2 regions of the Bacillus sp. CIS52 genome follow, and region 1 is predicted to be linked to the other one. Evidence: riboswitches for the same ligand, from Rfam matches in the RefSeq annotation. Region 1 holds a riboswitch; the other holds the start of a gene.

Region 1 (4,170 bases):
TCAAAACGGGGATGGAACTTTTTTATCAGGAAGGACCCGCCATCATTCATCAATTAAAAGAACGGAACTGTGATATATTTTTAGATTTGAAGCTTCATGATATTCCGACTACAGTCAATAAAGCGATGAAGCGGCTTGCGGGCCTCGGCGTTGATCTCGTCAATGTACATGCCGCAGGGGGCGGACGCATGATGCGCGCAGCTCTTGAGGGGCTTGAAGAAGGCACCCCGGCAGGCAAAAAACGCCCGTCATTAATCGCAGTCACCCAGCTGACGAGCACTTCAGAGCAGATGGCGAAGGAAGAGCTTCTGCTGCAAAAGCCGCTGTCAGAAACGGTTGTGCATTACGGCAAAATGGCTGAAGAGTGCGGGCTGGACGGCGTGGTATGTTCGGTTCATGAAACAAAAGCCATTTATGAAGCGGTCCGGCCGTCATTTCTGACAGTCACGCCGGGCATCCGCACGGCCAATGACGCCGCTGATGATCAAGTCCGGACGGCGACTCCGTCATTTGCGAAAGAAAACGGTTCGTCTGCCATTGTCGTGGGCCGTTCAATTACAAAAGCGGAAAACCCCGTTAAAGCATATGAAGCCATTAAACTGGAATGGGAGGGCGTTCGCCGATGAAACAGGCTATCGCAAAACATCTATTACACATTGAAGCTGTCTTTTTACGCCCGAATGAGCCGTTTACGTGGGCGAGCGGCATTTTATCGCCGATCTATTGTGACAACCGTCTGACATTGTCGTATCCAAAAGTGAGAAATGATGTGGCGGACGGGCTCGGCAGACTGCTGAAAGAGCATTTCCCCGAGGCGGAGATGATCGCGGGCACTGCAACGGCAGGCATTCCGCATGCTGCGCTTCTCGCAGACCGTACAGGCGCTCCGATGTGCTACGTCAGAAGCAAACCGAAAGCGCACGGCAAAGGAAATCAAATTGAAGGCGCCGTTAAAAAAGGACAAAAAACAGTCGTGATTGAAGACTTGATTTCTACCGGTGGCAGCGTGCTTGAAGCTGCGGCGGCCCTTCAAAGAGAGGGCGCGGAAGTTCTCGGCGTCCTTTCAATTTTTACATACGGACTGCCGAAAGCAAGAGAAGCCTTTAAAAAAGCGGGTCTGCCGTACTACTCGTTAACAGATTATGACACGCTGATTGAAGTAGCGCTTGAAAACGGAACGATACATTCAGATGACATTGAGAAACTGAGATCATGGAAACAGAATCCCGAGTCAAAAGATTGGTTTAAAAAATAATGACAATAAAAACAGGCCTCAGGGCCTGTTTTATTATTCCTATCAAAAAACTCGGGTTGACTTCTGTTAGAATTGTGCTAAAATTTAGTACAAATCTAAAAAGCTTATCAAGAGCGGCTGAGGGACTGGACCGATGACGCCCGGCAACCTGCGTATCATGCAAGGTGCCGCATCCAGAAAAATGCACAGCATTTTGAAGATAAGGGCTATAACGGGTCACTGTCTTTCATTCCGCTGGATTGAAAGTTTTTTATATGAAAAAAGATTGAGGGATAAGACAACCGGCAGAAAACAACAGCTGTTTGATTGTCTCCGGGAGGAGGAAAGAAAAAATGCTAACGTATGACACATGGGAGGAACCGGCGATTACATTTCCGGAAGACGATTCCTATAAAGGCGCGCTGTCCGTTTTAAAATGGGCATACGGCCACTACGGAGACCAGCTTGTTTACGCGTGCAGCTTCGGGATTGAGGGAATCGTCCTGATCGATTTAATTTCTAAAGTGAAAAAAGACGCGGAAATCGTGTTTCTCGATACAGGACTTCACTTTAAAGAAACATATGAAACGATCGAAAAAGTGAAAGAACGTTACCCGGGACTGAACATCATCCTGAAAAAGCCCAGCCTTACTCTTGAGGAACAGGCCGAGGCTCATGGAGATAAACTGTGGGAAAGAGAACCGAACCAGTGCTGCTTCATCAGAAAAATTCTGCCGTTAAGAGAAGCGCTTGCCGGGCGTCCGGCATGGCTGTCCGGCCTCCGACGCGATCAAGGGCCGAGCCGGGCGAATACGAATTTCCTGAATAAAGACGATAAGTTTCATTCCATTAAAGTATGCCCGCTGATCCACTGGACGTGGAAAGACATCTGGAGATATACATCCAAGCATGAGCTGGATTACAACATTCTTCATGATCAGGGCTATCCGAGCATCGGCTGTGAACCGTGCACTTCACCTGCGTTTACCGCAGAAGACTTGCGGAGCGGCAGATGGAACGGAATGGCGAAAACAGAATGCGGACTGCATGAATAAAGGAGCTGCACAATGGAATTAGCCGCTATTTTATTCTGCCTGTTTTTCGCCATGAATATCGGAGCCAGCGGAGCCGCGGCTTCAATGGGAGTCGCTTACGGGTCCGGCGCCGTTAAAAAGAAAACGTATGCGCTGATCATCTGCGCGGCTGGCGTCCTGTCAGGGGCGGTTATCGGCGGCGGAGAAGTCGTTAAGACGATCAGCGGCGGAATCATTCCCGAACAGACCATTACGCTCACCATTGTCTGCATTATTATCGGAGCTGCGGCGTTATCGTTATTCACGGCGAATGTGCTCGGCATTCCGCTGTCGACGAGCGAGGTCACCGTCGGGGCGATTGTCGGGGTCGGAGTCGCGTACAAAGTATTGTTTCTGCAGCATCTTTTGGTCATCGTGATTTTTTGGGTGCTCGTTCCGTTTGTCGCGTTCTGTTTCACGTTTCTCGTATCGAAGGTATCCAGTTCTCTGAATATTCGAGTCATTTCGAGCCGGAAACAGAAGGTTTTGGGGATTGTCCTGCTTATTGCGGGGTTTTGGGAAGCTTTTTCAGCCGGAATGAACAACGTCGCAAATGCGGTAGGGCCTTTAGTTGCCGCCGGCGTGCTCAGCGTGTCCAAAGGGACGCTGTACGGAGGCATCTTTGTTGCTCTCGGCGCTCTGCTTTTAGGACGCAGAGTGCTTGAAACCAACGGGAAAAAGATTACGAGATTTTCCGCCGGCGAAGGCATACTGCTTTCCGGAACCGGGGCCGGGCTTGTCATTATCAGTTCCGTGTTCGGTCTGCCGGTTCCTTTGGCGCAGGTGACATCATCATCAATCATCGGTATCGGAATGGCCAAAAACGGGCCGAACGTTTTTCATAAAGAAGTCGTGAAAACGATGCTCAAAGTATGGGTCGTTTCACCGTTTTTGTCACTGTCGATTTCGTATCTGCTTGTCTCTCTGCTGTTAAAAGGAGATTACTATTCCATCTTTATGATGGCCAGCGTGCTTTTGGCAGCTGGCGGAGCCGCCAGTCTGATGAAAGCCATCCGAAAAGAGAAGCGCTCTGTCCATGAACAAGGCGGGGGCATTTAACTATTAATCTGAGTTTATTTATCTGTTAACTGGGAGGAAAATGTACTATGAGTCTAGCACCGCACGGAGGAACATTAGTTAATCGGGTGAATGAGCAGTATGATCTTACATCCGTCCAAAAAGAAATTGAGCTGGATTTGATTTCGTTTGCTGATTTAGAGCTGATCGGAATCGGTGCCTACAGCCCGATTGAAGGATTTTTCACAGAAAAAGATTACGTGTCAGTCGTTGAAAATATGCGTCTGGCATCCGGGGCCGTCTGGTCTTTGCCGATTACACTTCCGGTCGATTCAGAAAAAGCGGCTGAGCTTGCTGTCGGAGACACCGTAAAACTGACTTACGGCGGAGAAACATACGGCGTAGTGGACATCGAAGATATTTATACGCCGGATAAACAAAAAGAAGCCGTTCACGTATATAAAACCGATGATGACGCTCATCCAGGAGTGAAAAAACTATTTTCACGCGGCGATACGTATGTCGGCGGGCCGATCACATTAATTAAAAAAGCGTCAAAGCAGTTTCCTGAGTTTACATTTGAACCTGCTGAAACGAGACGAAGCTTTGAAGAAAAAGGCTGGAAAACCATCGTCGGTTTCCAAACGAGAAATCCGGTTCACCGCGCTCACGAATATATCCAGAAAACCGCGCTTGAGACGGTTGACGGCCTGTTTTTGAACCCGCTCGTCGGTGAAACAAAATCAGATGACATTCCGGCGGATGTCAGAATGGAAAGCTATCAGGTGTTGCTCGATCATTATTATCCGAAAGACCGCGTTTTCCTCGGCGTATTTTTGGCGGCAA
Region 2 (4,170 bases), 200 kb from region 1:
CGCCCGACATATCATTTTATTAAGTGAAAAAAGTTGGTCTGATGAAAAAGGAGGACGAAGCCTGATGAAAATGAGCCGTCCGCAAAAGATAGCCGGTTATGCAGAGCTGTTTTTTAAAATGCATCTGATTTCAGCCGCCCAAAAAGATGAAGTGCTGACATTATGCAGACAAAAAAACCGCTGACATTGCCTGAGGCAACATCATCAGCGGTTTTTCAGCTCAGCTGGCAGTCTGCGAATAATTGTTCAATTTCTTCCGTGTAAGAACCCGTCACAATTCCTTTCTCGGTGATAATGCCTGAAATCAGGCTGCCCGGTGTGATGTCAAAGGCCGGATTGAAGACCGGCACATCTTCGGGAGCGGTGCGTATGCCGGAGATTTGTCTGACCTCATCCGGATCTCTTTCTTCAATCGGAATCTGATCGCCGTTTTCAATCTGCAAGTCAAATGTCGAAAGCGGTGCGGCCACAAAAAACGGAATCTGAAAGGCGTTTGCCAAGATCGCGAGGCCGTACGTTCCGATTTTGTTGGCTGTATCTCCGTTTTTAGCAATTCTGTCAGCGCCGACAATGACTGCTGAAATATGTTTTTCCTTCATTGTATGGGCGGCCATGCTGTCAGTAATGAGCGTGACATCAATCCCGCCCTGCATCAGCTCCCACGCCGTCAGCCGCGATCCTTGGAGAACGGGCCTTGTTTCACATGCGTAAATATGAAGGCCGAGGTCTTTTTGTTTCGCTAAGTAAAAGGGAGCAAGCGCCGTACCGTACCGGCTTGTGGCAATTGAACCCGCATTGCAGATGGTCATGATCTGGTCGCCTTTTTTAAAAAGGTGCAGCGCATTTTGGCCGATCATCCGGCATGTTTCTTCATCTTCAACCTGAATTTGAATGGCTTCATGAACGAGCGTTGTCTTCGCTTCATTGATTGAGATTGCATTCCTGATGGAATCCGTCAGTCTGTCAAGCGCCCAAGCGAGATTGACGGCAGTCGGTCTTGAGCTGTTTAAATATGCTTTGACATCGGCCAGCTGACGGCGGAAATCAGAAAGATCGCGTGTTTCAAACGATTTGGCGGCAAGCGCGAGTCCGAACGCCGCAGTTATACCGATGGCCGGAGCGCCCCTTACTTTCAGTGTGACAATCGCGTCGAATACATCTTCCTTTGTTTCAAGATCCGCATACTCAGTGACATCAGGGAGCTTTTGCTGATTTAAAATGCGGATGTGTGTTTCTTTCCATTCCACGGAACGGGGGATGGCAAATTCATTTGTCATGCTGCATCATTCCTTTACACGGAGCTTAAATTGATCCAGAACCTCAGTGATATGCTTTAGTTCTTTTCTGTTTTCGATATAATAGGCGCCGATTTCAAGCGCCAGCTTCTTCCGTTCAATTCGTTTATCAAACGGAGTGATTTCATCCAAGTCAGCCACATGGGCGAGCCCGATCGTGCGCCGGATCAGTTCGCATCCCGCAAAACCGACTGCTTCCTCAAACGCGTTTTTCAGTGTATTTTCCAGCAGGTGTCTGCAGGAAGGCAGGCAGTCTTTCTCCCATGCTTCACTGAATGTTTTTACAAATGTGTCCCATACGGCGGCGGTGTGGTCATATAACGGCTGTCTGTCGTCACCGTCCCGGCTGAGGGCGTTTAACAGCAGATTTGCAATAAATTGGCCGATGTCAAAGCCGATCGGTCCGAAGAAAGCAAACTCGGGATCAATGACCTTTGTTTCATGTTCATCGGCGAAGATGCTTCCCGTATGCAGATCGCCGTGAACCAATGTTTCCGCGGAATTCAGAAAGACGGCTTTCAATTCATCAGCGCCTTCTTTCAGGCGGGAATTGTTCCAAATTTTTTCTGCGAATGGGCGCAGCTCCTCTTCAAAATCGTTTGTTTCATGGTCGAGAAACGGTTCTGTAAACACAAGCCTTTCTGTAATATTGCAAAGTTCGGGATTTGTAAACTGCTTTGCGAGCTGCTGTTTTACTTTCGCATCAAGCGCATAATCGGATGAGTAAAAGAGCGTTTTTCCCAGAAATTCACCGATATGAGCTGATAAATTCGGATAATGTTTTCCTTCAATCAGTCCTTTTCTTGAGATCTTCAGATGCGAAAGGTCTTCCATTACCGTGACCGCCATTTCAGTATCGGAATAGTAAACGGCCGGAACGAGATGGGGCACGTGTTCGCCCTGGCGGATGAGGGCGCTGCTTTCGATTCTCGCCCGGTCAATCGTAAGCGGCCAGCTTTCCCCGACGATTTTCGCGTAAGGAATCGCCTGTTTGATAATCAGTCCCTTTTTGTTTTCTTTATCGAAAACGTGAAAGACGTAATTTAAATTGCCGTCGCCGATTTCACGGCATGTGAGAGTGCTTTTGCTTTGAAATAAGCCGAGCTTCACAGCTAACGCTGCGGCGGAGCTTTCCGTTAATTGTTCATAAAGACTTGTTTTAGTTGCAGACATGGATTTACCCTCCAATTATGTAGTGGCAGTAAGAGATCGTGACGGAGAATACGCCCGAAAAAAAGCCTCCTTCTCTGAAAGAGAAGGAGGCCGAAACAGTGCAGTCCGCCTCTTATCTCTCAGATAACATCTGATGGAATTAGCACCGTGCCCTATGAGACAATCGTCTCGGCGCAAAATGTACGCGCCCCATTTCACAATGGAATTACGGTCGGTTGCTGTTGGGGTCAAAAGGCCAATCCCTCGCCCAACTCTCGATAAGAGAAAAATATATTGATTTGTATCACAATTCGGATTAATCAGTTGATGAAAATATTAGCAGGTGCCGAATATTCTTGTCAACGTTTTTTTGAAAATTAATATAAATCATGCCGCAAATCTTTGAAAACCGGGATGGTCTCGCGTACGGACGCGCTTTCTGAAACATCGATTTCCGCCCGGACTGCGCCTTCCGTCCGATCTCCTTCGGCTAAAATCCGGCCCCACGGGTCAATAATCAGGCTGTGGCCGGCAAATTCATTATCGGGATTTGACCCCGTGCAGTTAGAGGCTGCGACAAAACATTGGTTTTCAATGGCTCTGGCGACAAGCAGACTCCGCCAATGATCGAGGCGGGGCAGAGGCCATTCCGCAGAGATAAACAGGACATTCGCTCCTTGGGACGTATGCTTTCTGATCCATTCGGGGAACCGGATATCATAGCAGATCAGCCCGGCGCACTTGACACCGTCAAGCTCAAAGGAACCATCACTGTTTCCTGCTGTCAGATACAGATGTTCATCCATCAGCTGAAACAGATGGGCTTTCTGATAGCGCTTCACGATCTTTCCGCTGTTATCGGCGGTGTACATAGTGTTATAGACATTTTCGCCTTCTTTGACTGCAAAAGATCCGGCAACGAGGTGTACGTTGTATGCTTTGGCCGTTTTTTTAAGCCATTGTGCCGAAACTTCGCCGTTTTCATCCGCCAGCTGGTCAAGCCGTGTGAGATCATAGCCGGTCGTCCACAGCTCAGGAAGCACGATGACATCAGCATGGCGGCTTTCTTGCTCAATCAAAGATTCTGCTTTTTTGAAGTTTTCTGAAGGATTTCCGTATGAAATATCAAATTGCAAACAGGAAACGGTCCATTTCATTTTTTATACACCTCAAGTTTCTCTTTACTTTTTTTATTTAACCATATATGATGATGGACTATCATTTCAAGACATTTTTAGAAGGTGAAAATATGAACTTTGAAGTCTCAGATGTACTCAAACAGCTGCCGGAACAATTTTTTGCATCTTTGGTGCAAAAGGTCAATCAAAAGCTGAAAGAAGGCAAAGACATCATCAATTTAGGACAGGGGAATCCCGATCAGCCGACACCTCAGCATATCGTTGAAGAAATGAAGCGCGCCGTCGAAAAGCCGGAAAATCATAAATACTCATCATTCCGGGGCGCTTACAGCTTCAAAAAAGCTGCGGCTGAATTTTATGAAAGGGAGTACGGGGTGACGCTTGACCCGGAAACGGAAGTAGCCGTGCTGTTCGGAGGCAAGGCGGGGCTTGTTGAGCTTCCGCAATGTCTTTTGAACCCGGGAGATACCATTCTTGTGCCTGATCCCGGATATCCTGACTACTGGTCGGGGGTCGCCCTTGCGAAAGCGAAAATGGAAATGATGCCTCTGACGGAAGATAGAGGGTTTCTCCCCGATTACAGC

Evidence for each region. Region 1 has a riboswitch for S-adenosylmethionine ahead of ACH32G_RS01520 (phosphoadenylyl-sulfate reductase). Riboswitches for the same ligand answer to the same signal wherever they lie in the genome.
Region 2: it holds a riboswitch for S-adenosylmethionine, as region 1 does, so the genes downstream of both, mtnK (S-methyl-5-thioribose kinase) here and ACH32G_RS01520 (phosphoadenylyl-sulfate reductase) in region 1, are expected to answer to the same signal.

Annotation. Positions count from the first base shown of each region.
Region 1 is NZ_JBIUFR010000001.1:414,578-418,747, reverse strand. Features, by position in the region: gene pyrF (orotidine-5'-phosphate decarboxylase) at 1-626, shown strand, start outside; gene pyrE (orotate phosphoribosyltransferase) at 623-1,255, shown strand; SAM riboswitch class I at 1,357-1,461, shown strand; gene ACH32G_RS01520 (phosphoadenylyl-sulfate reductase) at 1,588-2,289, shown strand; gene ACH32G_RS01515 (inorganic phosphate transporter) at 2,302-3,366, shown strand; gene sat (sulfate adenylyltransferase) at 3,414-4,170, shown strand, end outside.
Region 2 is NZ_JBIUFR010000001.1:613,783-617,952, reverse strand. Features, by position in the region: gene mtnA (S-methyl-5-thioribose-1-phosphate isomerase) at 216-1,277, opposite strand; gene mtnK (S-methyl-5-thioribose kinase) at 1,284-2,468, opposite strand; SAM riboswitch class I at 2,578-2,732, opposite strand; gene ACH32G_RS02540 (carbon-nitrogen family hydrolase) at 2,825-3,604, opposite strand; gene ACH32G_RS02535 (aminotransferase class I/II-fold pyridoxal phosphate-dependent enzyme) at 3,697-4,170, shown strand, end outside.